2 regions of the Sphingomonas sp. R86520 genome follow, and region 2 is predicted to be linked to the other one. Evidence: predicted binding sites of a transcription regulator. Region 2 holds the regulator's gene; the other holds the start of a gene.
The links. Region 2 encodes LexA, which represses DNA repair genes until DNA is damaged. Its sites were predicted from a motif close to GTTCCNCNCTTGTTCT; they were not measured.

Region 1: recA (recombinase RecA) is a predicted target of LexA. The motif match lies at 4,910-4,925, and genes of this name have one in related genera.

The regions. Positions count from the first base shown of each region.
Region 1 covers NZ_JAXHBZ010000001.1:2,346,918-2,362,399, forward strand. Annotated here, with positions in the region: gene SJY41_RS10720 (M24 family metallopeptidase) at 1-181, opposite strand, end outside; gene SJY41_RS10725 (dicarboxylate/amino acid:cation symporter) at 253-1,590, shown strand; gene SJY41_RS10730 (glutathione S-transferase family protein) at 1,769-2,392, opposite strand; gene SJY41_RS10735 (class I SAM-dependent methyltransferase) at 2,410-3,150, opposite strand; gene recA (recombinase RecA) at 3,759-4,832, opposite strand; gene SJY41_RS10745 (4-(cytidine 5'-diphospho)-2-C-methyl-D-erythritol kinase) at 5,127-6,044, opposite strand; gene SJY41_RS10750 (tetratricopeptide repeat protein) at 6,266-7,543, opposite strand; gene SJY41_RS10755 (electron transfer flavoprotein-ubiquinone oxidoreductase) at 7,680-9,341, opposite strand; gene SJY41_RS10760 (uracil-DNA glycosylase) at 9,481-10,251, shown strand; gene SJY41_RS10765 (lytic transglycosylase domain-containing protein) at 10,284-12,134, shown strand; gene moaB (molybdenum cofactor biosynthesis protein B) at 12,140-12,667, shown strand; gene SJY41_RS10775 (hypothetical protein) at 12,952-13,203, shown strand; gene SJY41_RS10780 (hypothetical protein) at 13,252-13,434, opposite strand; gene SJY41_RS10785 (outer membrane protein) at 13,606-14,289, shown strand; gene SJY41_RS10790 (PA0069 family radical SAM protein) at 14,333-15,403, shown strand.
Region 2 covers NZ_JAXHBZ010000001.1:772,560-788,041, reverse strand. Annotated here, with positions in the region: gene SJY41_RS03870 (leucyl aminopeptidase family protein) at 1-1,370, shown strand, start outside; gene SJY41_RS03865 (hypothetical protein) at 1,485-2,183, opposite strand; gene tpiA (triose-phosphate isomerase) at 2,301-3,047, opposite strand; gene SJY41_RS03855 (SurA N-terminal domain-containing protein) at 3,208-5,163, shown strand; gene trpE (anthranilate synthase component I) at 5,171-6,661, shown strand; gene SJY41_RS03845 (hypothetical protein) at 6,739-7,143, opposite strand; gene SJY41_RS03840 (anthranilate synthase component II) at 7,365-7,961, shown strand; gene trpD (anthranilate phosphoribosyltransferase) at 7,958-8,950, shown strand; gene trpC (indole-3-glycerol phosphate synthase TrpC) at 8,951-9,727, shown strand; gene moaC (cyclic pyranopterin monophosphate synthase MoaC) at 9,739-10,206, shown strand; gene SJY41_RS03820 (molybdopterin molybdotransferase MoeA) at 10,548-11,729, shown strand; gene lexA (transcriptional repressor LexA) at 11,798-12,472, shown strand; gene SJY41_RS03810 (ComEC/Rec2 family competence protein) at 12,524-14,731, opposite strand; gene gltX (glutamate--tRNA ligase) at 14,771-15,482, shown strand, end outside.

The DNA of each region.
Region 1 (15,482 bases), 1.6 Mb from region 2:
GCGTGGCGCGTTCGGCGGCGTCGATCGGCCTGGTCGTGGCCGTAATGTCGGCCAGCGCCGACAGATCGGGCTCGGCAGCGCGGAGGATCGCAGTGGTCGACAGCAACGGTGCCGCGATTGCCACGCTTAGCAGGTCGCGACGGGAGGGGCTGAAGGTGGGTTTATAAAATTCTGTCGACATCGTCGGACGATAGGGTCCTTGACCCGGGCGCCGCAATCCCCTTCCCTGTCGGCACTTCTCGGGAGCGATTAATGGCCAAGCGGCTAACCTACTACATCTTGTTCGGCCTTGTCGCGGGGATGGTCGTCGGCTGGATCCTGAACGCGTCGATCGACAACGGCACGCCTGAGTCCGCTGAACGCCTGAAGGACATCGCGGGCTATTTCTCGATCGTGACGACTCTGTTCCTGCGGTTGATCAAGATGATCATCGCACCGCTGGTGTTCTCGACGCTGGTGGTTGGTATCGCGCATATGGGCGATACCGGCGCGCTTGGACGGGTCGGGCTGAGGAGCCTTGGCTGGTTCATCTGCGCGAGCCTATTGTCGCTCACCCTGGGCCTGATCCTGGTCAACGTGTTGCAGCCTGGCGTCGGTCTGGCGCTCGCAATCCCGCCAGCAACCGCGTCGAGCGGCGTCGACCGCGCGGCATTCGATCTTGCCAAGTTCATCACGCACATCGTCCCGGATTCGATGATTGCGGCGATGGCGGGCAACGAGATCCTCCAGATCGTCGTGTTCTCGGTGTTCGTCGGCGTCGCGATCACCGCGGTCGGCAAGAAGGCCGCGCCGCTCGTGAAGGCGATCGAGGCGCTGGTCGCCGTGATGCTCCAGATCACCAATTACGTGATGCGGTTCGCGCCGTTCGCGGTCTTTGCGGCAGTGACCGCGACCTTGGCGGAGCGGGGGCCGACCATTCTCGGGCAGCTCGGTTATTTTATGCTGAGCTTCTATATCGGGCTCGCCTTGCTCTGGGCGGTACTGATCGGGATCGCGTTCCTGCTGATCGGGCCGCGGACGCGGTTGCTGGTGCGGTATATCCGCGATCCGTTGATCCTGGCGTTTTCGGCGGCGTCATCGGAGGCCGCGTATCCACGGACGCTGGAGGCGCTCGACCGGTTCGGCGTACCGCCGCGGATCGCGAGCTTCGTGCTGCCGCTGGGCTATTCGTTCAATCTCGACGGGTCGATGATGTACATGACGTTCGCGTCGCTGTTCATCGCGCAGGCCTACGGCATTCACATGCCGATCGGACAGCAGATCGCGATGCTGCTGGTGCTGATGGTGACGTCGAAGGGAATTGCGGGGGTGCCGCGCGCATCATTGGTGGTAATCGCCGGCACGCTGTCGATGTTCAAGATCCCGGAGGCGGGCATCCTGCTGATCCTCGCTGTCGACCATTTCCTCGACATGGGGCGCTCGGCGACCAACGTGATTGGCAATGCGGTCGCGGCGACCGTGGTGGCGAAGTGGGAGGGCGGGCTCGACGAGCGTGAGCCGGCGGACAGGGATCCGCCGGTTGCGCCGACGGGGCATGGGCCAAAGGTCACCGTGGATAGCTATGAGAAGATTACGCCGGGCCAGGCGTAACGGTGAGACTATACTGCGAGCTCGGTCGGAGGCAGGGATCCGCGCGATAGCGATGCCATGTATGCTGTGAAAAGCGCTGACAGAGCGTGCTATCGTGACTTTACCGCCTCTTGTTCTTCCGCGAAGGCGGGAGCCCGGTCTGGGTCCCCGCCTTCGCGGGAGACATGGTGGTGTCGGTTCAGGCGTAGGCGTAGGGCCCGCCCTTATTCAGGCCGGCCTGGTAGGCGGCGCGGGCGTGGACCTTGGCCAGCCAGGCTATCGTCGCCGGGCGGGACTCGTCGAGGCCGCCTCGACTGCGGGCGGCTTCGAGAGGGAAGCTCATCATGATGTCGGCGGCGGTCATCTCGTTGCCGGCGAACCAGGGGCGTTGTGCGAGTTCGGACTCGATATAGTCGAGATGCACGTCGATCATCGGCTGGATCTTCTTAGTCGCGGCCTTGCCCATGATCGGAATGCGGGCGAGGACCAGCTTCAGGAGCAGCGGCGGCATCATCGAGCCTTCTGCGTAGTGCAGCCAGAAACGGTAGCGCAGCGCGTCGGCACGGTTGGCCGGAGCGCCGAGTCTACCGTCCGCCTTGTCGACGAGATATTCGACGATCGCGCCGGTCTCGGCGACGACCTGGCCGTCATCCTCGATTACCGGCGACTTGCCGAGCGGATGGACCTTCTTGAGCTCAGGCGGGGCGAGCATGGTCTGCTTATTCCGCTCATAGCGCTTGATCTCGTAGGGAATGCCGAGTTCCTCGAGCATCCACAGGATGCGTTGCGACCGCGAGTTTTCGAGATGGTGGACGATGATCATGCTGGCTCCCCCTGTTTCTATTTGGTTGGTTTGCGTGCGGTCCAGATCCACGCTGCGGCGGGGAACTCCACCGTGTCGCCGCCCCGGTACCGTTCGCAGACCTCAGTGAGACGCGCGATGTGGCGCTCGCGTTCCTCGGGAGCAGCGTCGCGGATCGTGGACGCCGCGGGGCCTATGCGGCAAAAGTAATCGACGGCGTCGGCTACGGGGTCGGTCCCTTCCCCTGCTCGGTAGGCGAAATCGATGCGTTGCGGCGGGTCAGCTTGCCAGCCTGCCACCTTCAAAACCATGGCGACGTGCGTCGGATCGGCGAACGCGAATGGGCCAGGCTTTGTCGACTCGGGAGCGTTCGCGTCGCCGCTCGTTGCGGTGATGATGTCGACCGCCCAGCGGTTTGCGCCACGTTCGGCGAAACAGGAGAAGACCAGCGCGGCGCCCGGAGCGGCGGCTTTTGCGAGCGTGAAGAAGGCGGCGATGGGGTCGGCGAAGAACATGACGCCGTGGCGGGAGACGTAGAGGTCTATCGGCGCGTGGTTCGGGGCGGCGATAATGATGTCGGCCCGTTCGAAACTGGCGTTAGGCCGGGTTTCGCCTCGGTGACTGGCGATCTCGATCAGGGTGGGTGAGAGATCTATGCCGGTTACGTTCGCGGTTGGGAGGGCTTGCGCCGTGGCCAGCGTGGTTGCTCCGGCGCCGCAGCCAATGTCGATGATCCTGGCGGTCTTGGGAATCGCAGCGGCGAGGATCGCTGCGTTCAAATGGGGCGTCAGGTTGGTGAAGCTGCGGTCGGTCCGGCGCCATTCCGCGGCCCATACGTCGCCTGTCTTGCCGGTCCAGTCTGTGGCGGTGGTCATGGGTTGGCGTGCCTCATGGTCGGATCGAGGAGACGGCGGCGGGGAGTGAAGTACAGGAAGTATAGACGCTGGTTAACGTTTGGCGTTGGGGTATTTTAAGGCCCGTGCCGATCCTGTTAAGTGGTTTTGCAAGCGCGGCTTCTGCTTTTCCGTTTCCCCGCTAGGGCGGGTAACAGATTGGGCTCCCGCCTTCACGAGACCACACGGGGGGACCGTCAACGGGCACGAGTTATTGAGGCGAGAGAGCGTGGCCTGGCACGGCACGCTATCTGCCGGGTCCTGCCAACTGGGCCCCGGCCTTCGCCGGGGTGGCGTCAACCGTGGGTTGGCGAAGCATAATTTCACCAAGCAACTGCGTTATCGGCAACGTGCCTGCTCGACCACCATGCACCACGCACCACGCACCACGCACCACGCACCACGCACCACGCACCACGCACCGTGTGCCCTCACCCTCCCATTGCGAATGCAATGGGTCCCTCCCTCTCCCCTTAGGGAGAGGGTTAAAGTGGTTAGGCGTCGTCGCCTTCTTCGGGGCCGGCCATCATTTCCTCGGCGACCTTGTCGGTGCGCGCGCGGATCTGCTTTTCGAGGCGATCGGCGGTCTCGGGGTTGTCCTTGAGGAAGGTCTTCGAGTTCTCGCGACCCTGGCCCAGACGGACGCTGTCGTAGCTGAACCACGCACCGGACTTCTCGACCAAACCGGCTTTAACGCCGAGATCGAGAATCTCGCCAAGCTTCGACACGCCCTGCCCGTACATGATGTCGAACTCGACCTGCTTGAACGGCGGCGCGACCTTGTTCTTGACGACCTTCACGCGGGTCTGATTGCCAGTGACCTCTTCACCAGCCTTGATCGCGCCGATGCGGCGGATGTCGAGACGGACCGAGGCGTAGAACTTCAGCGCGTTGCCGCCCGTCGTCGTCTCCGGGTTGCCGTACATGACGCCGATCTTCATGCGGAGCTGGTTGATGAAGATCACCATGCAGCGCGAACGGCTGATCGAACCGGTCAGCTTGCGCAGCGACTGCGACATGAGACGCGCCTGGAGGCCGACATGGCTGTCGCCCATCTCGCCTTCGATTTCGGCACGCGGGACGAGCGCTGCGACCGAGTCGACCACGAGCACGTCGATCGCGTTCGAGCGGACCAGCGTATCGACGATCTCGAGCGCCTGCTCGCCGGTATCGGGCTGCGACACGATCAGCTCGTCGATGTTGACGCCGAGCTTCTTCGCATAGACCGGGTCGAGCGCGTGCTCGGCATCGACGAATGCCGCGGTGCCGCCGCCCTTCTGCGCTTCGGCGATCACGTGGAGCGCGAGCGTGGTCTTGCCCGAGCTTTCCGGACCGTAGATCTCGATCACGCGGCCGCGCGGCAGGCCGCCGACGCCGAGCGCGATGTCGAGACCGAGCGAGCCGGTCGAGATGACCTCGACCTGCATGGTTTCCTTGGAGCCTAGGCGCATCGCCGAGCCCTTGCCGAACGCGCGGTCGATCTGCGCGAGCGCAGCGTCGAGCGCCTTCTGGCGGTCGTTGGTTGCGGTTGCCATGCCGGTGTCGATCACTTTCAAATTAGCGGCCATCGAATATGCTCCCATCGGTAAAGCAAGCACGCGTGCCATTCAACGCGTCAAACACCGTGTATTCTCTTTGTTCTCATGGAACAAGAGTGGAACATCTGTTTTTGTGCGAAAATGACGGGTGTTTGCGGAGTTCGGGTCTGCCCCTCTCGCGTTGCGTCAGGCCGGGCGCCTTCCGGCATTTACCCCCCCCCTTGGCCAACAGCCGCGAATGCGGAGCGGTACCGCTTAGAAAAGCGAGAATGACCGGGGCAGGTTTTGGTCGATAGCCGTTCGGACTTATCTTGCGACCGGTCGTCAGGCCAAGGTCGTTGGGAGGATCCACCAGCCGCGAGCGTGCGCGGCGATGGCAGCGACGTCTCTGGCTTCCAGGGAGTCGAACAGGGCGAAGCAGGTGGCACCGGAGCCCGACATTCTCGACAACAGGACGCCTTCCGCCGCGTCGAGGAGCGTGCGGACTTCGGCGATGACGGGGGCCAGGGCTAGTGCGGGGGGTTCCAGGTCATTGCGGCTCGCTCTCGCGCGGTCGAGGAAATTGCCTTCGGCGATCGGACCTTGGTCCTGGCCGTCCCATGTCTGGAAGACGGCAGCCGTCGAGACTGCCACGCCCGGATTTACGAGCAGCAGCGGCGTGCCGGACAGGCCTTCGAGATTGGTCAGGATGTCGCCCTTGCCGATGCCGAGCGTAGTGCGGTTGGCGAGACAGGCGGGAACGTCGGCGCCGAGCCCTGCGGCGATGGCGTAAAGGCGGGGGTCGGTTGCGCTGATGCCGTGGAGGCGAGCAAGCGCCCGGAGGGTGGCAGCCGCGTCGGCTGAACCTCCGCCTATGCCCGAGGCGATGGGGAGGTGCTTTTCGAGGGTTATGGCGTGGTGGGCCTCGGGGGCGAACGCGGCGGTAAAGGCGTCGGTGGCAGCGGTTACGAGGTTGCCGTGCCAAGGGGCATTGCCAGAAGGCGCGTTCGGCGCGTCGTCACTGCCCGTTCCCGATTGAGCCCCGGCCTTCGCGGGAGTGGTGTGGACGGGTGGTAGGAGTGAGGCGGCGAAGGGGCCGGTTATGGTGAAGCTGTTGGTCTTCGCGGTTTCTACCGTGACGACGTCGCCGTCGGTGGCGAAGGCGAAGAGGGTTTCGAGTTCGTGGTAGCCGTCGGGGCGGCGATGGCGGACGTGGAGCGCGAGGTTGATCTTTGCGGGGGCGGCTTCTGTAATGGCGAACATTGCGGGTCTCTGGATTGGCGGCGGGTTGTGCTCGGTTTTGCTTTCGACTTAGCCAACAAATTGCTGTCCTCCCAGCGGAGGCTGGGGTCTCGTTGTAAGACGAGCGTCACGTGCCTCGTGGGAGACCCCAGCCTCCGCTGGGGTGACGGCTGAAAGAGGAAGTGACGGCGTGCCGTGTCGCCACGTCGGACGGCGGAGTGGCTTGGACAAAAGCGTTTCGGCTAGCGGCGTGCGTTAGCCGGCAGACCGCCTGCGATCTTGGCGGTTATGCGGGCGGTTTCGGCCGGTTCGGCGGTCAAGACCGCGGCGCGCCAGGCGTAACGGGCTTCGTAGCGGCGACCGATGCTCCAATAGGCGTCGCCGAGGTGATCCGCGATCTCGGCGTTGGTGGGTTCGGCCTGCGTGGCGCTTTCGAGCAACGGGAGTGCTCGACTGGTGTCGCCGGAAAGGTGGTAGGCCCAGCCCAGCGAATCGGTGATCGAGGCGTTGGTCGGGTCCAGGCGGCTGGCCCGCTCGAGCAGTTTGATCGAGGCGGGGATGTCGTCGCCGTGCTCGACCTGCGCAAACCCCAGATAGTTGAGCGCGAGCGGTTGAGCCGGGCCGCGGGCTACCGCTTTTTCGAGCGCGTCGCGGGCTTCGGGCCAGCGGCCCGCCTGGTCAAGCGCGCCGCCATATTGCAGCCATGCACCCCAGCTGCCACCCTTCTCGCCATCGGCGGCGATGATCTTGGCGTACCAGTTGGCCGCTTCGACGGGATTGCCCGTGGTCAGGAGAAGGTCGGCGTAGCGCTGCCAGTCGGCGGAGTCGGCATCCTTATGGTCGACGCGGTTCTTGGCAGCGGCAAGCGCTTCGCCTTCGCGGTCGGCGTTGGACAGGATGTCGACGCGTTCGGCCGCGGCAGCCGCGGCGAACGGGCTTTTCGGGGCTACCTGGTCGAGCACGGCGAGCGCGGACTCGACCATCTTGCTGCGGGCGAGCGCGTCGGCGAGGAGGATGCGCGCGCGGTCGTAGCCGGGGTCGGTGCGCAGGGCGGCCTGAGTCAGGGCGATCGAGAGCGGCGAGGGTTCGCCGGCGGCGAGGTCGCTCGCGAGGCGGGCCAGCAGGCGCGAGACGCCGATCGCGAGGGGTTGCCCGGGCGGCGCGGCGGCGATCAGCGCACGCGTCTCCGTGGCGAAGCGGTTGGCGACGGGGTCCTTCGCCGCGACGGCAAGCGGCGGTTCGGGGTCGCGACCTTCGGCATGGGCGACCCAGGCGTAGAGCGAGGGAGCGAGGACCACGAGGGGGCCGGTCGCAAGCGTGGCGATGGCGGCGCTTGCCGCCTTCGTGTCGCCGTTGCGAGCAGCGTCGGCCAGCGGGAGGAGTGCGGCATCGGCGGGCGCCACCCCGGCCTTGACCAGCACGGCGGCGGCGCGCGTCGCAAGCGGCATGTCGCCGGCCTGAAGCGCCTCGCGGTAGGCGCGGATCGCGACAACGGGGTCGTCAGGGGCCGCCGCCAGCACCTTGGCATAGCTCGCGGCGGCGAGGTCCGGCCGCCCGGCGGCGTCAGCGGCACGGGCCTTCAGATAGGCGGAGAGTTCACCCGTCCCGGCCGTGGCGGGAGTTGCCAGGACGAGACCGAGTGCGAAGAATACGGGCTTACATGTTGGGATAATTGGGGCCTCCGCCGCCCTCGGGTACGACCCAGTTAATGTTCTGGGTTGGGTCCTTGATGTCGCAGGTCTTGCAGTGGACGCAGTTCTGCGCGTTGATGACGAACTTGGGGTCGCCCTCTTCGACACCCACCACCTCATAAACGCCGGCCGGGCAATAGCGTTGCGCAGGCTCGTCGTACATTGGCAGATTATAGGCGATCGGCACGCTCGGATCCTTGAGCGTCAGGTGGACCGGCTGATCCTCCTCGTGGTTGGTGTTCGAGATGAACACCGATGAGAGGCGATCGAACGTCAGCACGCCGTCGGCCTTGGGATAGACGATCGGCTTGACGAGATCCTTGCGCCACAGGCTCTCGTGGTCGGGATGGTGGTGCATCGTGAAGGGCACCTTGATCCCCAGATGCTCCATCCACATCGTCACGCCGGCGAGGCCCGAGCCGACCAGGTCGCCGAACTTCTTGACCAGCGGCACGACGTTGCGGACGACCGACAGCTCCTTCTTCACCCACGACTTCTCGAACGCCTCGGGATAGGCGACGAGCTCGTCATGGCCCCGCTGCGAGACGATCGCCTCGACCGCCGCCTCGGCGGCCATCATGCCGGACTTCATCGCGGTATGCGTGCCCTTGATCCGCGGCACGTTGAGGAAACCGGCACTGTCGCCGATCAATGCCGCACCGGGCATCACGAGCTTGGGGATCGACTGGAGCCCGCCGTCGCTGATCGCACGCGCCCCGTAGCTGACGCGCTTGGCACCTTTCAGGAGTGCTGCGATCTCGGGATGCGTCTTCCAGCGCTGCATTTCGCTGAACGGCGAGAGGTGCGGGTTGGTGTAGTTCAGCCATGTGACGAAGCCGATCGAGACCTGGCCGTTCGCCTGGTGATAGATCCAGCCGCCGCCGTTCGAGCCTTCGGTTTCGGACAGCGGCCAGCCCTGCGTGTGAATGACGCGACCGGGGACGTGGAGTTCGGGATCGATGTCCCAGAGTTCCTTGACGCCGAGGCCGTAGACCTGGGGATCGCTGTCCTTGTCGAGCGCGAATGTGCCGATCAGTTCCTTGGTCAGGTGACCGCGGCAGCCTTCCGAGAAGAATGTGTATTTGGCATGGAGTTCGAGGCCGGGGGTGTAGTCGCCCTTGTGCGTGCCGTCGCGGGCGACGCCCATGTCGCCGGTCGCGACGCCCTTCACCGAGCCGTCGTTGTTGAACAGGATTTCGGCCGCTGCGAAGCCCGGGAAGATCTCGACGCCGAGCTCTTCCGCCTTGCCAGCGAGCCAGCGGCAGAGATTGCCGAGCGAGCCGGTATAGGTGCCCTTGTTGTGCATGAACGAAGGCGTGACGAAGTGCGGCATCTCGCTCTTCTTCGTCTTGGTCAGGATCCAGTGATGGTTCTCGGTCACCGGCACCTCGGCGAGCGGGCAGTCATCCTCGCGCCAGTTGGGCAGCAGCTCGTCGAGGCTCTTTGGATCGATGACCGCGCCGGACAGGATATGCGCGCCGACCTCGGAGCCCTTTTCGAGCACGCAGACGCTGATCTCGGCGTCTTTCTCCGCGGCCAGCTGTTTCAGGCGGATCGCTGCCGAGAGACCGGCCGGGCCAGCGCCGACGATCACCACGTCGTACGGCATCGATTCACGTGTCGTCATCATCGTCTCCCGGGGGATGTCCCCTATTGCCTCAGCTTCATGCCCCACCCTTCGTTCGGGCTCGGGCCGGCACCGTCTTGTCCAATATGGCGATTGCGCGAGTTGACCGCCACGTCAACCGTGCAGCATAGGTTACCCTGTGGGGGCGGATCAAACCATCGACTGGCGAAATACAGCGGCGAGTGCGCTCGACTGGTGGCACGAGGCTGGCGTCGACACGCTGGTAGACGACGTCCCGCGCGACTGGTTTGCGGCGCCTGAGCGCCTTGTCGTACCCCCTGCCGCCCCTGCTGCACCGATCGCAGCACCGTCCGCGATGCCGCCTTTGCTGGCCGATTTCCTTAGCTGGCGGAGCGGCGCTGAGGTTCCCGAGGCGGACTGGAGCGGGGTTTCTCTGGCCGCGATCGGACCGGCTGACGCTACGGTCATGGTGCTTGTCGATTGCCCGGACCGCGACGACGGCGATGCGGGGGCTTTGCTGAGCGGTGCGTCGGGACGGCTGCTCGACAAGATGCTCGCGGCGATCGGTCTGACGCGAGACGAAGTACACCTCGCAGCGGTCTGCGCGAAGCGGCCGACCGCGGGGCGCATCCATAGCGATGTCGAGGAGCGGCTGTCGGAAATTGCCAAGCATCACATCGGGTTGGTCGCCCCCAAGCGGTTGCTGTTGCTCGGCAATGCGGCGAGCCGTGCGATCCTCGGGACGGAATTGCAGACAGCGCGTGGGCGTTTACACGGGTTTAACCATAAGACCGCACAAACGGAGGCCGGTGACGCCTCGGATATGACGAGCGTGGTCGCGAGCTTTCACCCGCGGTTTCTGATCGAGAAGCCCGCGGCCAAGGCCGAGGCCTGGAAGGATTTGCAGATGCTGATGCGCGAACAGTCGTCGCAAGAGGGTGCACAATGATTCGGATCCGGTCGGTCTCGCTGGGGGCTATCGTGTTGGGCTTGAGCGCCCTCCCCTTCCCAGCTCTGGCTGCGACGGTCGACGGCGAGCCGGGTGGCGATGCGCGGCTCGGTTCGACCCAGCTGGTTGGCGCGCCGACACTGGAGCAGATCCCGGACCAGCTCGATGCGGGCCAGCGCGAGGCCTACAAGACCGTGTTCGCGGCGATCCGCGACGGCAAGTGGACCGACGCGCAGATCCAGCTCGACACGATGAAGCCCGGCCCGCTGCACGCGATCGCGCGTGCCGAGATGTATACGGCGAAGGGCTCGCCCAAGGTCGAGATGGGGCCGCTGGTCGCGCTGCTCAACGAAGCACCCGAACTGCCCGAGGCCGAGCAAATCTCACGGTTGGCTACGACGCGCGGTGCGGTCGACCTCCCTCCCCTGCCCGCGGCACAGCGGCTGATCTGGCAGGATGGCGCACCACGCCGAGTCCGCGCCAAGAGCCTGAAGGGCGACATGATCGCCGCCGATCTCGCGCTCAAGATGCAGCCTTACGTCAAGGCGGACATGGGCCGCGAGGCACAGTCGCTGTTGGACAGCACACCCGGCCTCACCCTTGAAGCGCTGACCGAGTGGCAGCAGAAGATCGCGTGGATCTATTTCCTTCAAGGCGACGACGTGAACGCGCGCGTGATGGCGGCGAAGGCACAGGACGGCGTCGGTGACTGGGCCGTGCAGGGTCGCTGGGTCGGCGCACTGTCGGCGTGGCGGCAGAATGACTGCGCGAATGCCGAAAGCGGGTTCGAAGGCGTCGCGGCACGCGCTGGCGACGTCGACCTGCGTGCCGCGGCTTTGTACTGGGCCTCGCGCGCGGACATGGTGTGTTCGCGACCCGACAAGATCGAGGGCCGGTTAAAGGCGGCGGCGCAGTTCGGCGAGAGCTTTTATGGCCAGCTTGCGCGTCAGCAGCTCGCGATGAAGGACAAGGGGACGTCCGTCGGTGGCCTGGTTGCCAGTGACTGGAAGGTCGTCGGCAAGCGTCCGAACGTGCGTGTTGCGGCGGCTCTGGTCGAAGTCGGCGAGACTGATCTGGCCGACATCGTGATCCGCCAGCAGGCCAAGATCGGCGACCCGCGCGAGTTCGGCAACCTGGTCCGCGTCGCCGATGCGCTCAGCCTGCCGGCGACCACCGTGTTCCTCGCGCACAACTGTCCGCAGGGAATCACCTCGACCGCCGAGGCGCGCTATCCGACGCCGAACTGGACGCCGGACAGCGGCTGGCACATCGACAAGGCGCTGGTCTACGCGCACACGCTCGAGGAATCGCGGTTCCGCAATACCGTGAAGAGCCCGGCCGGCGCCTACGGCCTCATGCAGATCATGCCCGCCGCCGCGACCGATTTCGCGCGCGAACGCGGCACCTCGATCGACATGAAGGCGCTGACAAAGCCGTCGACTAATATGGACATCGGCCAGCGTCATCTGGAGCGTCTGCGCGACATGGCCGGCGTCACCGGGGGCCTGCTGCCCAAGGTGATCGCGGCGTATAATGCTGGCCCTCGCCCGGTCGGCGACTGGAACGCGATCGTCCATGATAATGGCGACCCGCTGCTGTATATCGAGAGCATTCCGTATTGGGAAACGCGCGGGTACGTGACTACCGTCCTCCGCAACTACTGGATGTACGAGGCGCAGGGCGGCAAGAAGGCATCGGTTAGCCGCAACGCGCTCGCCCAGGGCATGTGGCCGCGCTTCCCAGGCCTGCCGGGCGCGACCGCGGTGCGAATGGCGGCCAAACCCTATACACAATACCGTGCCAGCACGGCGCCGTTACAGGCCACTGTTGCGGTCAATGCCAGCGTCGGGCCGCAGTCCACCACCATCACGCGCGCGGACTGAGGGTCATGCCGATCGATGAAAGCCGAACGTTCCTGCCGGTGCGGATTGCCGTGCTGACGGTGTCGGACACGCGTGGGTTGGCGGAGGATCGCTCGGGCGATACGCTGGTTGCCCGGCTGACCGAGGCGGGGCATGTGCTTGCCGACCGCCGGATCGAAAAGGACGACGTCGAGACGATCGTCTCGCGGCTCCACGCCTGGATCGGCGATCCCGACGTCGATTGCATCATCACGACGGGTGGCACTGGCGTGACCGGACGCGACGTGACCCCGGAGGCGATCGAGCAGGTCGCCGAGAAGATGATCCCCGGCTTCGGCGAACTCTTCCGCATGCTGAGCTATCAAACGATCGGCACCTCGACCGTCCAGTCTCGCGCTTGCGCCTGCGTTTCGCACGGTACCTACATCTTCGCGCTTCCCGGCTCGACGGGCGCGGTGAAGGACGGCTGGGACGGCATCCTTCGCGACCAGCTCGACAGCCGCCACCGGCCATGCAACTTCGTCGAACTCATGCCGCGGTTGCTCGAGCGATAAGCATTCGTGCTCCGAACCGCGTAATGGCGCCGGATTAGCGCCTCGAATGGGCTGTAAGCACCGAGGCGTCGTGCAGTTCTGCCTAACCTACCGCGTATCGCACCAATAGATGGTGAAAACCGCGACGCTCGATCACTACTGACGGCATCGCCCGGATCCAAGAAAAGCGCCGTATTCGAGCGTGATCGACGATGTGTAGTGCTGTATTATGCAACTGGCACGGTGGATGCATTGGTAAAGATACCGCCTGACCGGGCGCTTCAATGCCAGACAAGGACACCAACATGTCATCGATCATCCTGAAGAGCCTCGCCATCGCCGCCGTCGTTGCAACCGCCGCACCCGCGTTCGCTGCGCCTGGCAAGACATTGCTCCGGTACGATGCCAAGCAGCAGAAATACTGCGCGATCGAGCCTGCCATGACGGGCAGCCATATCCAGCGGACCACCTGCCTGACCGCAGCACAATGGTCCGCCAACGGTCTCGACATGCCGAAGACGTTGCCTGCAGACACGACGCTGCTTGCACAGAAGTGATGGGTGGTACGCGGTCCGCAGCCGATGCGGGCCGCGTTGCGCCGTCGATCAGCCCTTGGCGGCGTGGATCAGGTCGACGAGCTGCTTGTTGATCGATGCGCCATGCAGATGCAGGTGCACCGCGTCGTAACCCTCGCGCCGCAATCGCTGCCGCAAGTCGTTGACCGAGCTGCACGCGCCCGACCGCGCCAGTTCGAAGGCTCGTTCAACCGTGGTGATCTGCTCCGTCATCGGACCGCCCTAGGCGCTATCTCAGGGCGCGGCGAGCGCTGATTCTTATGTTCCGGAATCTGCTTGGAATTGGATGGAATTCGGCATCATTAACCCGGCGGAAGTTCCTTGTATTGCAGGGGATCGCGGTAGGATCTGCCGCAAGGAGTAGGTCCATCGGGGACTTTTCGTATGCGTAAAATGATGATGCTCGTGTCGTTGGTCGCGGCACCGGCCACGCCTGCGCTGGCACAGTCCTATGCCGGGCATGACGGTCTACCGCAGAATGGCGCGGCCGAAACCGTCAGTGGTCTGCGGATCGAGCCGCGCATCGGTTATGACCGCGTGGTCACCGAACTGAACGTCGAGAGCGCGACCGACACGGCGAGCGTCCGCGAGGGCAACAGCGGCGTCACCTATGGCGGCGAGGTCGGCTATGACGTGGCTGTCAACGTCGGCACCGTGCTCGGGATTTACGGTGGCATCGAGGGATCGAGCGTGAAGCAATGCTTTCCGGACGGGTTCGGCGCCGAGACATGCCTGAAGCCCGGCCGCAACCTGACCGCCGGCGTACGTGGCGGATACCTGCTCAACCCGACGACGCTTCTGTATATCAAGGGGGGCTATTCGAACGGGCAGATCCGGCTCGGCTATAACGATCCGAACTCCCCCGAGGACGATGTCCGCGGCGTGGACAATCTGAGCGGATTTCATGTCGGTGCGGGCGTTCAGGCCGGCTTCGGACGCAAATTCTATGGCAAGCTGGAATATGTCTACACCGATTATAACGGCTATGAGATCGTCGATGGCAGCGACAAGGCCAGCCTGGATTTCAGCCGCCACCAAGTGGTCGCGGGACTCGGCGTTCGCTTCTAATTTCGTTCTTGCTATGTTCTCGGGCGGTGCCTAGATTCATTCCATGAAACAGGTCCGTCCCGTTCGTGGTGCGACTCGCAACGACGAAAGCCGGCGGTTCAACATGCCGCAGACCGAGGCGGACGGCGACTGGCTCGACATGCGGGAAGGGATCGACGGGATTGCGCCGCGATTGCGGACGACCGTGACCGTCGAGACCCCGCGGACGATCATCAGTCGAAATGCCTCGCCGGACGTGCCGTTCGACCGGTCGATCAATCCGTATCGTGGCTGCGAGCATGGCTGTATCTATTGCTTCGCGCGGCCAAGCCATGCGTTTCACGACCTGTCGCCGGGGCTGGATTTCGAGAGCAAGCTGTTCGCCAAGCCGTCCGCGGCAACGCTGTTGCGGGCGGAACTGGGGAAGCCCGGCTATGCCGTGGCGCCGATGGCGCTGGGGACGAACACCGATCCGTACCAGCCGATCGAGAGCGACTGGCGGATCACGCGCGGCATCATCGAGGTGTTGAGCGAGACCAATCATCCGCTGACGATCACGACGAAATCCGACAGAGTGGTGCGCGACCTCGACCTGCTGGCGCCGATGGCGGCAAAGGGGCTGGCGACGGTGGCGATGTCGATCACGTCGCTCGATCCGAAAGTGGCATCGACCGTCGAACCACGGGCGCCGCATCCGGAGCGACGGCTGGCGGCAGTGCGCAAGCTCGCCGATGCGGGGGTACCGGTCTACGTGTCGATCGCGCCGGTCATCCCGGCAATCACCGACCACGAGATCGAGCATCTGATCGCACGGGCAGCGGAAGCTGGAGCGACACGCGCGTTCTTCATCCCGGTGCGGTTGCCGCACGAGGTTGCCCCCCTGTTCCGGAGTTGGCTCGACGCGCATTTTCCGGACCGTGCGGGGAAAGTGATGGCGACGATCGCGTCGTTGCGCGGCGGACGCGACAATGATCCGAACTTCTTTACGCGGATGAAAGGACAAGGGCCTTGGGCCGAGCTGCTGGGGACCCGGTTCCGGATCGCGTGCGGGAAACACGGGCTGAACCAGGAACGGATCACCTTGCGGAGCGACCTGTTTCGGGCGCCTAGGGGACCGCAGGGTGAGTTGTTCTGACGAACCTGCGGGTGATGATCGGTGCGCGGCGGTTGTCGATACCTGTTCGCTCACGACCGACGACAGGCATGACGGCGCC
Region 2 (15,482 bases):
TGCTCGTACCCGACCGGGGCCAGCCCGCGCGGACGATCCACGTCGTCCACCCCGACGCGTATGAAGGGTGGCTCGCCACCCGGTCACAGCGCGTTCGCACCACGATTGCCGCGCACCGGCTGGCCGGAAAGCCCGGCGACCGCGCCATCCTGCCGGGCGAGACCGCAGACGACTGGTCGATGCTGCTGGTCTGCAACGAGGCGTCGACGTCACCCTGGCGGATCGCCTCGCTCGGCGCGTCGCTTCCCGAAGGAACGTACCGCCTTGCAGAGGGCCCGGTCGGTGCGGCCGGGCTGGGCTGGATGCTCGCCCAGCATCAGTTCACGCTCTACGTGAAGCCCGACGCGGTCGGCGCTCGCGTTCTACTCACCACCGATGCCGCGCATATCGACGAGTTCGTCCAGCTGGCGCAGGCCACGGCGATGGTCCGCGATCTCGTCAACACCGGCGCGTCGGACATGGGGCCCGCCGATCTCGAAGCCGCCGCGGAAGCGCTCGCCAAGCGTCATGGCGGCACCGTTACGACCGTTCGGGGCGACGCGCTCGCAACCGGTTACCCGATGATCCATGCGGTCGGGCAAGCGGCCGGCAAGGACCGCGCGCCCCGGCTGATCGAACTCGAATGGGGCGATCCCTCGCATCCCCGGATCGCGGTGGTCGGCAAGGGCGTGACCTTCGACACCGGCGGCCTCGACATCAAGCCGTCCGCCGGCATGCGGCTGATGAAGAAGGACATGGGTGGCGCCGCGCACGCTCTCGCGCTGGCAAGCCTCGTGATGGCGGCCAAGCTGCCGGTCCGCCTCCATCTGCTGATCCCCGCGGTCGAGAATTCGATCGCCGGCAACGCCTTCCGCCCCGGCGATGTCCTCGCGACCCGCAAAGGCCTGACGGTCGAGAACACCAACACCGACGCGGAAGGTCGCCTCGTGCTCGGTGACGCGCTGACCAAGGCGGGCGAGAGCAGTCCGGAACTGATCCTCGACTTTGCGACGCTGACCGGCGCAGCCCGCGTCGCGCTCGGCCCGGACCTGCCGCCGCTGTTCACCGACGACGAATCGCTCGCCGACGATCTGCTCGCAGCCGGCATCGCACAATCCGACCCGATGTGGCGACTGCCGCTCTGGGACGGTTATGACGACATGCTGAAGTCGGATATCGCCGACATGGTCAATGCGCCCGATGGCGGGTTTGCCGGCGCCGTCACCGCCGCGCTGTTCCTCCGCCGGTTCGTGCCCGAGAACACGGCCTGGGCCCATCTCGACGTATTCGCGTGGCGTCCGTCGGCCAAACCGGGACGGCCAAAGGGCGGCGAGGCCTACGCCCTGCGCGCCGCCTTCGCGGTGCTGAAAACGAGATACCCGCTTAGTTAGCCCGTTCCCCGGCGGAGTCCGGGGTCTGGAATTGCGGACGCTAGCCCGTGAGACCGTCGCCCCCTACCTCCGCAGGGGAACACGCTGCTGTTTTGTACAGCGGCGAAGACCGGCTTACCCTGCCGCGAATTGCCCGAACGGCAGCAGCTTGTCAGCCAGCGCCTTCGTCGCATCCGCATCGCCCGCACGCAGCGGCACGAGCACCGCCGACGCCGCCTTCCGCACGAAGCCATCGATCGCGGTCGGGGTCGGTGCCTTGCTGGCCATCTCGAGCAATGCGCGTCCCCGTGCATCGTTCGGATCGATCTCCAGTCGCAACAGCCCGGCCAACCCGGAGAACATCGCGCGATTGCCGCCGAGCGCCACCGACTTGTCGAGCGCCTCGAACCCGGTGGCCTTTTGCGCACCCGCCACCGCACGCCCGACGAACCGGCCAAGCTTCGCGATCACGCCGATATGCCAAGCCCCCAGTGCCGCCTGCGCCTCCGCGTTGCGCGGATAGCGCGTCACCAGCGCCTCATATTGCTTGCGGGCCGCGATCGCTTCGCTCCGGTTGCCGAGCAATTTCGCGCGGTACCCGTTCGCCATCGCCTGCATGATCGCCGCCTCCTGATCGTTCGGTGACCGGCTCAGCGCCTGCCCCGCGACCGTCGCGGCCTTGTTGATCCGGGCCAGCGCAACGCCTCGGTCCCGGTCGACGAACCCGGCCTGGGTCAACAGCTCGCGCGGCGTTTCCGCCCGTGCGGGAACGGACGACATCGTCGCACACACCGCAATCGTGGCGCCTAGGCAACCGGGAAGCCACTTGGTCATCGAAACCTCACACGTTTGCGGCGCCATGCCAAATCACGACCCATCGGCGAATCGCCTCATTATCTATAAGACTGCCGCGTTTATCGATACTTAACGACCAGAAACCGAGCATGGGACTCAAAGCCCGGCAGCCGCCTCGATGATCGGCACGAACTTGTCCGCGGTCAAACTCGCGCCGCCGACCAGCGCACCGTCCACATTCGCAGTCGACAGGATCGCTCCGGCGTTCGCACCTGTCACCGATCCGCCGTACAGGATCCGCACACCCGCAGCCGCATCACCGATCAGCATCCGCAATTTTGCCCGCGCGATCGCGTGGATCGCGGCGATCTCGTCCAGCGTCGGCGTCCGCCCCGTGCCGATCGCCCAGCGCGGCTCGTAGGCGAGCGTGAACCAGCTGCCGTCCGCATTGTCCGGTACCGATTTCTCGATCTGCGCCTGCACCACGCGTTCGGCCCGGTCGGCATCCCGTTCCGCCTCGGTTTCGCCGCAGCACAGGATGACCTGCAGCCCCTGCCGCCGTGCCGCCGCCGCCTTTGCCCAGGCATCGTGGCTCGTCTCGTGCTGGTCGGCGCGACGCTCGGAATGGCCGACGATCGTGAAGCGCGCGCCGACCTCCTTGACCATCGCCGCCGACACGCAGCCGGTATGCGCGCCGCTATCCGCCTCGTGCACGTCCTCCGCGCCGATCGCGAGCGCCGGCACGCGTTCCGACGCCGCAGCGATCAGCGTGAAGGGTACCGCGACCGCCACGTCGACGCCCGGTGCAGCACGCGCCGCCGCGGAGATCGGGTCCAGCTCGGCCAGTGCCGCGAGCGACCCGTTCATCTTCCAATTTCCTGCCACGAGCTTGCGCCGCATCATCGTCTCCCGATTATTTTGCGTAGCGATAGCGCCGCACCCGCCCCGCACAACCCCGAACGGCCGGCGGCCCGCGTTAAGCAGGACGACGAGATGCCCGACTTGAAGAGGGCGCCCCCGCACCGTAAAGCAGCCCCGTTCTATTCCTGTCGATCGGCCGTCCATGCTCGCTTTCTTTCGCCGCCTTACCCATTCGAAGGTCGGCGTGGTCATCACGTTCGTCGTTCTCGGCGTGATCGCGCTTGCCTTTGCGGCAGGCGATATCACCGGTCTCAGTTCGATGACCGGCGGTGCCGGGATCACCGGCGGTGACGTCGCGAAGGTCGGCAAGGCCGAGGTCACCGTCAACGAGCTCAAGACTCAGGCGCAGACCCAGCTCGAAGGCTTCCGCCAGGAGCAGCCGACGCTCGACATGGCGAGCTTCGTCAACCAGGGCGGCCTGGACGGCACGCTCGACCGCATCATCTCGAGCATGGCACTCGAACAGTTCGGCCGTTCGCAAGGCATGGTCGTCAGCAAGCGCGCTGTGGACGGGCAGATCGCCAGCATCCCCGCCTTGCAGGGCCCGACCGGCAAGTTCGACGAAAATCTCTACCACCAGGTGCTCGCCCAGCGGAAGCTGACCGACGCGCAGATCCGCAGCGACATCCTGCGCGATACGATGGCGCAGCAGTTGACCCTGCCGTCGAACGGCGCGACTCAGGTGGCGAACCAGCTTGCGCTTCCCTACGCATCGCTGCTGCTGGAAAAGCGCACCGGCACGATCGGCTTCATTCCGGCAGCGGTCGTCGCCGCCGGCCCCGCGCCGAGCGATGCGGACCTCGCCACCTTCTACAAGCGCAACGCGGCACGCTACACCGTCCCCGAACGCCGCATCATCCGCTACGCGATCGTCACGCCCGCGCAGGTCAAGACGCAGGCCGTCCCGACCGACGCCGAGATCGCCAAGAGCTATCAGCAGGATCGGGCACGCTACGCCCCGACCGAGAGGCGCACGATCACCCAGGTCGTGGTCGCCGATCAGGCGGGTGCGACAGCGCTCGCGACCAAGGTCAAGGCCGGCACCAGCCTTGCCGACGCGGCACGCGCCGCCGGCCTCGAAGCGTCGACCCAGACCGGTGTCGAGAAGGCCGCATATGCTGGCACGGCCTCGTCGCAAGTCGCCGACGCCGTCTTTGCCGCAGCCAGCGGCACGGTGATCGGCCCGATCCGCACGCAGCTTGGCTGGACCGTCGCCAAGATCGACAAGGTCGAGACCGTCGCCGGTCGCTCGCTCGATCAGGTTCGTAGCGAGATTGCCGCCGCGCTCGGTACCCAGAAAGCCACGCAGGCCTTGTCCGCGATCCACGACAAGATCGATGATTCGCTGTCGGGCAACGCGACCTTCGACGAAGTGATCGCCGACCAGAAGCTCCAGCCGGTCACGACGCCCGCACTCATCGCGAGCGGCGCGAACCCTGACGATGCCGCGAGCAAGCCCGATCCGGCGATCGCACCACTGGTTGCCGCCGCGTTCCAGGCCGCCGAGGGCGATGGCCCGCAGCTCGTCCAGCTCGGCACCGATGGCGGGTTCGCCGTCGTCGCGCTGGGCCGTGTGGTCCGTGCGACGCCGCGCCCGCTTGCGCAGATCCGCGCTGCCGTGCTGCACGACGTCGCCGCCGATCGCGCGCGCCAGGCCGCACGCCGGGTTGCGGGCGAAGTGCTCGCGCGGATCAACAAGGGCATGCCGATCCAGCAGTCGCTCGCACAGACCAAGCTGCCGATCCCGGCCGCCCGCCCGCTGACCGCGTCGCGCGCGCAGATCGCCGCCGACCCGCGCGGGGCACCGCCTGCGCTCGCGCTGATGTTCAGCATGGCGCCCAACACCGCGAAGACGCTGGCCGCGCCCAATGACAGCGGCTGGTTCATCATCAAGCTCGACAGCATCGCGCCCGGCAACGCCGTCGGCAACCAGGCTGCGATCCGCGGCGCTCGTGGCACCATCGCGCGCTCGGTCGGCCGCGAATATGTCGAGCAGTTCGCCAAGGCGGTTCGTGCCGATGTCGGCGTGAAGACCAACGCACCCGCGATCGCCCGCGTCCGCGCCGACCTGCTCGGCCAGGGCGGCACCGGGAACTGATCGTAGCATGAGCGCACGCGCAGCCTTGGCCGAGGGGCGCCCTGCGCTCGTCTGGCGTCGTCAGGTCGCCGACACCGAAACGCCGGTCGCCGCCGCGCTGAAGCTCATCGAGCCGGGGCGCGGCGACTTCCTGCTCGAATCGGTCGAGGGCGGATCGACCCGCGGCCGCCACAGCCTGATCGGCCTCGCGCCCGACCTGCTGTTTCGCGCGCACGGCCATGCGGCGGAGATCAATCGTCATTGGGCGACCGACCGCGACGCGTTCGAGCCTTGTACGGCGCAGACGCTCGACGCACTGCGCACGCTCGTCGCCGAATGCCGTGCGGACGTTCCCGCCGAGCTGCCCCGCGCGCTTGCCTGCCTCGTCGGCTATTTCGGCTACGAGACGATTGGTCTCGTCGAAGACCTGCCGCAACCGGCGGTCGATCCGCTTGGTCTGCCCGACATGATCTTCGTGCGACCGACCGTCGTGCTGGTGTTCGATCGCCTGACCGACGCGCTCCATCTGGTCGCGCCCGCGTGGCCCGATCCGTCACGCGATCCCGATGCGATCGTTGCCGAAGCCGAAGAGCGTCTCGACGCGGTCGCGGCCAAGCTTGCCAGCACGCCCGTCCCCGCACCGATCCGTGCCGACGTCGCCGAACCCGCGTACACCCCCGCGCTGCCCGACGGCCGCTACGGCGAGATGGTTGCCGCTGCGAAAGACTATATCCTCGCCGGCGACATCTTCCAGGTCGTCCTCGCCCAGCGGTTCAGCACGCCGTTCGCGCTGCCGCCGTTCGAACTCTACCGCTCACTACGCCGGATCAACCCCTCGCCGTTCCTCTACCATCTCGATCTGCCCGGCTTCGCGCTGATCGGGTCGAGCCCGGAAATCCTGGTCCGTGTCCGCGACGAGGAAGTGACGATCCGCCCGATCGCCGGCACGCGGCCGCGCGGCAAGACCGCCGCCGAGGACGAGGCGAACCGGATCGGCCTGCTCGCCGATCCCAAGGAGCGCGCCGAACATCTGATGCTGCTCGATCTGGGCCGCAACGACGTCGGCCGCGCGGCGTCCCCGGGATCGGTGCGCGTGACCGCAAGCTACGGCGTCGAGTTCTACAGCCACGTCATGCACATTGTCTCGAACGTCGTCGGTACGCTGTCCCCGGACAAGGACGCGCTCGACGCACTGTTCGCAGGGTTCCCGGCCGGCACCGTCAGCGGAGCGCCCAAGGTTCGCGCCTGCCAGATCATCGCCGAACTCGAGCCGGAACGACGCGGCGCGTACGCCGGCGGGGTCGGCTATTTCTCGCCGGACGGTTCGATGGACTCGTGCATCGTGCTCAGGACGGCGGTCGTGAAGGACGGCACGATCCACGTTCAGGCGGGAGCCGGCATCGTCGCCGACAGCATCCCGGAATACGAACAGCGCGAGTGCGAGGCGAAAGCCGGTGCCATCCTCGCCGCCGCGCGCGAAGCGGTCAGCCGGGCAGCAGCACCCGGCTTCGGTCAGTAATCCGTCGCCGATAAGCCTGGGTCCCCGCCTAACCGGGGACCCAGGCTGGGCTCCCGCGTTCGTGAGAGCCGAGCGTCTTACGGCGTGGTCGTGGTCTCGCTCGACGAGGCGCGGCGCTCGGCCGCATAGGCCTGGTTCCGCTGCAAGAAGCAGCCCGACTGGCCGCCTGTGCCGACTGCCGAACACGTATCCGGCAGGCCGCCTGCGACGCGCCCGACCTGATCCATCGTCGCCGCGCGGTTCACCCAGCTCTGGTTCTGCGCGGCGATCGGCTTCTCGTCACGCAGCGATTTTGGAATGCGATACGGCTGGTCGAGCGTCGAGCACACGACGATCTCGGTACCGCTCGATTTCGGGCACGTCTGGTCGCCGGTCAGCGTGACGCTGCGGATCCGCTGCGGTGGCTTGTCGACCTGCGCGTCCTGGGCCGAAGCCATGGCGGGTAGCGCGATCAGCGCGGCGAGGACGACAGTACGAAACATCGGTTAAGCTCCTTCGGACTAACAACGTCCGGCCTGCGGCATTGCTCCGTCCTGAACGGTCCACGGCGTAGGCGAGATCGCAGCGCGCGTCATGCCCACTGCGTTCGCCTCGGCGATGCGCTGTAACATGGTTCCGATCCAGCGAAGTGCAATGCCGTTACGCGCGCCCGCCGCGCACGGGCGCGCCTTGCGCGGGGCACTGCATCGGCTATGGCGTCCGCATGATCCTGGTCGTCGATAATTACGACAGCTTCACTTGGAACCTCGTCCATTATCTTATGGAACTGGGCGCCGAGGTGGAGGTCGTCCGCAACGATGCGATTTCCGCCGGGCAGGCCCTGTCCTCCGGCGCGGACGCGTTCCTCATTTCTCCCGGCCCGCGCACGCCGACCGAGGCAGGCGTCAGCCTCGATCTCGTTGCCGCCTGCGCGGATGCAGGCAAGCCGCTGCTCGGCGTGTGCCTCGGCCATCAGGCGATCGGCCAGCATTTCGGCGGCAAGGTCGAACGCGGTGGGCTGATGCACGGCAAGACGTCGCCCGTTCTCCACGACGACACGGGGCTCTACGCCGGCCTCCCCTCACCGTTCACCGCCACGCGCTATCACTCGCTGATCGTCAACGCGGTGCCGGACGCACTGGTCGTCAACGCCACGGCCGAGGACGGCACGGTCATGGGCTTCCGCCACAAGACGCTGCCGATCCACGGTGTCCAGTTCCACCCGGAAAGCATCGCGACCGAGCATGGCCACGCCATGCTCGCGAACTTCCTGACGCTGGCGGGTATCCCCGTGAAGGCGCGCGAAGGCCTGGAGTTATGAGCACGACCACCCTGCTCCCCGATCCGTCTTCGCCGCTGTCGCGCGAATCGGCTCGCGAAGCGTTCGCCGACATCCTCGACGCGCGCGCCAGCGACGACGCGATCACGACTTTCCTCATCGACCTTTCGGCCCGTGGTGAAACCAGCATCGAGATCGCGGAAGCCGCACGCGCGATGCGCAACCGGATGATCCCGATCGACGCTCCCGTCGGTGCGATCGACGTCTGCGGCACCGGCGGCGACGGTCACCACACGCTCAACGTCTCCACCGCCGTCGCCCTCGTCGTCGCGGCGACCGGCGTTCCCGTCGCCAAGCACGGCAACCGCGCCGCCTCGAGCAAGGCCGGCGCCGCCGATACGCTCGAAGTGCTCGGCCTCGACATGGATCGCGCCGGTGCAACCGCCGAAGCGAGTCTCAACGACATCGGCATCGCCTTCCTGTTTGCCGGCTACCATCATCCGTCCATGAAGCGACTCATGCTGATCCGCCAGCGGATCGCCAGGCGCACGATCTTCAACCTGATGGGCCCGCTCGCCAACCCGGCTGGCACCACCCGCCAGCTCATCGGCATTGCCCGCCCCGATTACGTCGCGCTCTACGCCGACGCGCTCGAGCAACTCGGCACCGAGGCTGCGCTGGTCGTGTCGGGCGAAGAAGGCCTGGACGAACTCTCCGGCGCGGGTCGCAGCATCGTCGCCTCGGTCGGCACCGTCACGCTGCCGGGTACGATCATTCCCGAGGATGCAGGCCTCACCCGCCACGCCATCACCGACATTCGCGGCGGCGACGCAGCCCATAACGGCGATGCGCTCCGTCGCCTCCTCAAGGGCGAACCCGGCCCCTACCGCGATGCCGTCCTGCTCAACGCCGCCGCCGCCCTGATGGTCGCCGGCACCGTCACCACCCTCGTCGAAGGCGCCGCGCAAGCAGCCGCCGCGCTCGACTCCGGCAGCGCCGACGCGCTGCTCGCCCGCTGGATCGCATACTAGATGACCATGCTCGACCGTATCCTGGAAACCAAGCGCGCCGAAGTCGCCGCCCGCAAGGCAACGACCTCGCTCGCCGATATCGACGCCGGCATCGCCCGCATGTCGAAGCCACGCGGCTTCCGCGCGGCGCTAGACGCGAAGAAGGGCCACGCGCTGATCGCCGAGATCAAGAAGGCCAGCCCCTCCAAGGGCCTGATCCGCGCCGATTTCGATCCGCCGGCCCACGCTCGCGCCTATGAAGCGGGCGGCGCCGCCTGCCTCTCGGTCCTGACCGACGAAAAGTGGTTCCAGGGCGCCGACGAATACCTGGCCGCCGCGCGCGACGCTGTCGCGATCCCCGTCCTGCGCAAGGATTTCATGGTCGACCCGTGGCAGTCGACCGAAGCACGCGCGATCGGTGCCGACTGCATCCTGATCATCGTCGCCGCGCTCGACGACGCGCAGATGGCCGAGATCGAAGCCTCCGCGCTCGAATGCGGGATGGACGTGCTGGTCGAGATCCACGACGCGCACGAACTGGAGCGCGCGTTGAAGCTCAAGTCGCGCCTGATCGGGGTCAACAACCGCGACCTGCGCGACTTCACGGTCGACTTCAACCGCACCTACGAGCTGGTCGGCAGGGCGCCCAAGGACTGCACCTTCGTCGCCGAAAGCGGCCTGACGACGCGCGCCGAACTCGATGCGATGGCCGAGCACGACATTCACTGCTTCCTGATCGGCGAAGCGTTGATGCGCCAGGACGATGTCGAGGCCGCAACGCGGGCGCTGGTCGGATGAGCGGCGATCGGATGGCCGGGCTCACTCACATCGACGAAGCCGGCGCGGCCCGCATGGTCGACGTCGGCGGCAAGGCTGTCACCGCGCGCGAAGCCATCGCCACCGGCCGCATCACCATGACCGCCGAAGCCGCTGCGGCGATCGGCGCCGGGACCGCGAAGAAAGGCGACGTTCTCGCCGTCGCCCGCGTTGCCGGTATCATGGCGGCCAAGCGCACCAGCGACCTGATCCCCCTCTGCCACCCGCTCCCGCTCACCAAGGTCGAAATCGAGCTCGTGGTCGACGCGGCCGGCGTGACGGCCACGGCGACGGCCTCGACCGAAGGCAAGACCGGCGTCGAAATGGAAGCCCTCACCGCGGCGACCGTCACGCTCCTGACGATCTACGATATGGCCAAGGCGATCGACAAGACGATGGTCCTTAGTGACATCCGCGTGATCGCCAAGAGCGGCGGCAAGTCCGGCAACTGGACCGCCTGACCAAGCCTTCCCCGGCAGGGGAAAGCCGAGAGTTCAACTCAGCCGAGGAGGCTCGCCGACGCCCTATTCGACCCGCGTGCGTACAGTTTACGCACATCGCGCACCATCGACCGGACCGTCGATCAGCCCATCGATCGGCTCCATAGCCTCCGCAATCTCGCCGGCAGCGCGAACAAGACCTGTCCTGCATGCCAAACCCATGGCAAAGCACGAAACATGGCCGCAGACCACGCCCCTCTCCCGTACGCATCGGACCCGGAATACGTACGTACGAACCGCGCCCAGCGTCTGCACTTCCTATACTGCACTCCCCGAAACCGCCCGATTTTCGAGTCGCAAGCATGACCCTGGTCCCCGTCGCCGAAGCTCAGACCCGCCTCTTCGCGATGGCCCCCCGCGTCGGCCATGAGACCGTCTCGTTGCGCGATGCCGCGGGCCGCTGGGCCGCCCAAGACATCCTCGCGCGTCGCACGCAACCCGCGGCCGACCTTTCGGCGATGGACGGCTACGCCATCCGTTTTGCCGACCTTCCCGGTCCCTGGACGGTCATCGGGGAGAGCGCGGCGGGCCGTCCGTTCAGTGGCAAAGTCGGCCCGGGCGAGGCGACGCGCATCTTCACCGGCGCTGCGATGCCCGAGGGTGCCGACAGCGTGATGGTCCAGGAAGAAGCCGACCGCGACGGCGCAACCTTGATCCTCGCCGGGGAAGGTCCGCCGACGTTGGGCCGCAACACCCGTCGCAAAGGCCTCGACTTCTCGACCGGCACCCGCCTGATCGCCGCGGGCGACCGTCTGAGCCCGGCGCGCATCGCCGTCGCCGCGACCGGGGGCCACGGCAGCCTGATGGTGAACCGCCGCATTCGCGTTGCGGTAGCGGCTACCGGCGACGAGCTCGTGCCCCCCGGCTCGACCACCGACGGCGTCGCGCTTCCGGAATCGAACGGCATCATGCTGGCGGCGATGCTCGCGGACATGCCCGTCGAGATTGTCGACCTGGGCATATTGCCGGATCGCCTCGACGTCCTGCGCGACGCCTTTGCCAGCGTCCAGGCGGACCTGCTGGTCACCACCGGCGGCGCATCGGTCGGCGATCACGACCTCGTCCGTCCGGCGATTGAGGCAGCCGGTGGCACGATCGACTTTTGGCGGATTTCGCTGCGTCCCGGCAAGCCGATGATGGCCGGCCGGATCGGCGAGATGATGGTGCTGGGCCTTCCCGGCAACCCGGTCTCCGCGTTCGTGACCGCGACGCTGTTCGTAAAGCCCGTCGTCGCGCACATGGCGGGCGCCCGCGATCCGCTGCCGCAGATGACGCACGCCCTGCTCGGCGAAGACCTCCCCGCGAACAATGCGCGTACCGATTATCTCCGCGCCGAACTTCGCGACGGCAAGGCTTATGCCTCGACGATCCAGGACAGTTCGATGCTGCTCACGCTCGCGCGGTCGACCTGCCTGATCGTCCGGCCGGGCAATGCGCCGATTGCAACGGAAGGCGAATCGGCAGAAATCCTCGTGATCGCCTGATACGGGCGCTTGACGGCGTTAATTATGTTCCATAGAAGTTCCCAGTCTGTTCCGGACGGAGAACCGCCATGCTCACGCGCAAGCAGCACGAACTCGTGTGCTTCATCAACGACCGCCTCAACGATACCGGCGTCTCGCCGTCGTTCGAGGAGATGAAGGACGCGCTGGATCTGAAATCCAAGTCTGGCGTCCACCGGCTGATCAGCGCGCTCGAGGAGCGCAACTTCATCCGCCGCCTGCCGAACCGCGCGCGCGCGCTCGAAGTATTGCGGATGCCCGAGCGTCCGGAAAAGAAGACCCCGACAAAGGCCTCGAACGTCAAGGCGGCCCCCGCCGCCGCGACACCGCAGCCGGCCAACGACGTCATCGAGATTCCCCTCCATGGCCGCATCGCCGCCGGCGTCCCGATCGAGGCGTTCGAAGGCAGTACCATGCTCGCAGTCCCCGCGGCGTTGCTGGGTTCGGGCGAACATTATGCTCTCGAAGTGTCGGGCGACTCGATGGTCGAGGCGGGTATCCTGGACGGCGACTTCGCGCTGATCCGCCGCACGGAAACGGCACGGGATGGCGAAATCGTGGTCGCGCTGATCGAAGACAGCGAAGCGACGCTCAAATACTTCCGCCGCGAAGGCGCGATGGTTCGCCTCGACCCGGCCAACCGCGCCTACGACCCGCAGCGCTACGCGCCGGCACAAGTCCGGGTTCAGGGCAAGCTCTCGGGCATCCTTCGCCGCTACGACTGAATACTGATGAGAGGATCTGTCGTTCCTGCGCAGTCGGGACGACGGAGCCTTTCACGGCCGGTACCGCTGGCGATGGTTTGGGTCGGGGCTGCGCTTGAACGGCCGCCCGAGCCTGGGCGGATCCCGCCAGGGGTGACGGTCGCTTGGGTTCAGGATCGTGACCATGCGCCCCGCCCCCAAAGTCAACGCAACGCCGCCAGTCCGCTTCAGGACGAACCGATCCAGCTTCAGCCAGCGCGGCGTACACCGCTTCGGCAGCCCACGTTCGCTGACGACAATGTCCGCCAATCGGCACGCGGCGATCAGGTCCTCGATCGGCACCATATAGGCACTACGCGTCGCCAGCACCCGCCAAGTACGCCCGCGGGCGACGATGTCGGTCATGCACAGATCGCGACTGCACCGCGCGTCAGGCTGGTCGGCGAGCAGCAGCGGCTCACCGTCGACCCCGCCATTCTCGGCAAGCGTATCGCGCGTATAGTCGCCCGCCCGATCGCGAAGCATCGCAAGTCCCGCCGCGGTTCTAACGGCGACATGCCGCCCGTCACCCGTCACGAGGATGTCCGGAGCCGGCGTCGTCAGCGCCCAGATCGCGCCGATTGCGAGCGGAACCGCCCCCAATCGCCGCCACCGCGTGCGCCACAAGGCGATCCAGATACCTCCGAAGACCATCGCCGCGAACGCCGCGGTCGGCATCGCAGGCAGAGACCGGACCGAACCTGGCGCATTCGCAACGAGATGCGCGAGCCACAGCAAGCCATCGAGCGAGCGCTGAACGAGCCACCACGCCGGTCCGCCCAACCCGGCACAGTCCAGCAACAACGCCAGCGCTTCCAGCGGCATCACCACGAACGTCGTGAGGGGAATCGCGACGATGTTGGCGAACGCGCCGTACAGCCCGGCCCTGTGAAAGTGATAGACCGCGATCGGCATCAGCGCGAGTTCTACGAGCAGCCCCGTCAGCAGCAGCGACGCGGCATCCCGCGCCAGTTTGCGCGCGCGTCCTTCGTCGTGCGGACCGAAGACGGTGCGGATCGCCGGATGTTCGTGCAACGCCATGATCGCGGTGATCGCGGCGAACGACAACTGGAAGCTCGGACCGGCCGCGGCCTCGGGCAGGACCAGCATGATGCAAACCGCGCCCGCAGCAACCAGACGCAAGGTCATCGCCTCACGACCCATCGCCAGCGCCGCGAGTACCAGCAGCGCGGCCACGCAGGATCGGATTGTCGGCACCTGGCTCCCGGTCAACAACGTATAGCCGATCGCCGCCGCGGCCCCCGCCAATGCAGCAAGCAGCGGCAATCGGCTATGCAGCGCGAACCAAGGACTCAAGGCCAGCAGGCGCGATACGATCAAGATCGTCGCTGCCACCGCCGCCGTGATGTGCAACCCACTCACCGACAACAGGTGCGCGAGCCCGGCGCGGCGCATCGCCTCCGAATCTTCCTCGCTGATCGCGCCGACGTCGCCGGTCGCGAGCGCTGCAGCGATGCCGCCCGCGCTTCCTTCCAAGTGCGATACGATGTGGTGCGACAGCGCGACGCGGATGCCCGCCCCGGACCCGCTCGACTTGATGATGACGACCGGTGCGAAACCTCGCCCGGTTGCGCCGATCCCGCCAAACCACGCGACGCGCGCGAAGTCGTAGGCGCCCGGTACCGCAGGCAAGGGCGGTGGCATCAGACGCGCCCGTAGGCGGACGACCGCGTCCGTCCCGAGCAGCTTGGGCGCATCCGCTTCGGCCAAGTTTACCCGGACGCGGTACGGCAGGGCGACGGGTTGCCCGCCGGTCTCCATACCCTTCGCGATCGGCAGCACCGTCAGCCGGACCAGTCTACGCGCGACCAATGGCTCGATCGCCTCGACCTTCGCCGAGAAACTCGCAATCGTCGGGCCGCCCAGTACAGCCCGCCCCACCCAATCCGACCGCGCCCAGATGAGCCCGAGCCCCAGCGCCGCCGTCAGTGACCCGATTGCCAATGCGCGCGCGGCGCGTCCACCGCTCCCTATGGCCAGACACGCCAGCCCACCGGCCACGAGAATCAAGACTGCCACCCGCCATGCCGCCGGGTCCGGGAGCGCGAACCACAACGCGATGCCGACGCCCAGCATCACCGGTAGCCACAGAACGAGCTGGTCGCGCTCCGCCTCCAGCCAGCGTTCCACGGCAAGCCCGACGACAGCTTCCCATCGCGGCACGCCCATTTGTCGCCGCCAAGGACGCATGCTAGGGGCGGCGACGGCTGTCATGGCCATCGTTTTTCCATCGTTTCATCAGTCTGGGAGCACCCGCGGTTGGGCGCAATATCTGATACGGGCACCGCCAATCCGGCCGCTCCCGTGGTTACCCGTTTCGCTCCGTCGCCGACGGGGTTCCTGCATCTTGGCGGCGCACGCACCGCGCTGTTCAACTGGCTGTTCGCAAAGGCGAATGGCGGCAAGTTCCTGCTACGGATCGAGGATACCGACCGGGTCCGCTCGACACAGCCGGCGATCGACGCGATTATCGACGGGATGCGCTGGCTCGGGCTCGACTGGGAAGGCGACGTCGTCATGCAGTTCGCCGGTGCCGAGCGTCACGCGCAGGTCGCGCACGAGATGGTCGCGAACGGCCACGCCTATCGCTGCTACATGACCAACGACGAGATCGCAGCGATGCGCGCCGAGGCACAAGCCGCCAAGAAGCCGCTCCGCATCCGCAGCCCGTGGCGCGATCGCCCCGAGAGCGAAGCGCCGAATCTTCCCCACGTCGTCCGCTTGCGCGCGCCGCAGGAAGGCGCCGTCACGATCGAAGACCGCGTCCAGGGCGCAGTTACGGTCAAGAACGAAGAGATCGACGACCTCGTCCTGCTCCGCTCGGACGGCACGCCGACCTACATGCTCGCGGTCGTCGTCGACGATCACGACATGGGCGTCACGCACGTGATCCGGGGCGACGATCATCTCAACAACGCGTTCCGCCAGCTGCCGATCTACCGGGCAATGGGCTGGCCCGAGCCGATCTACG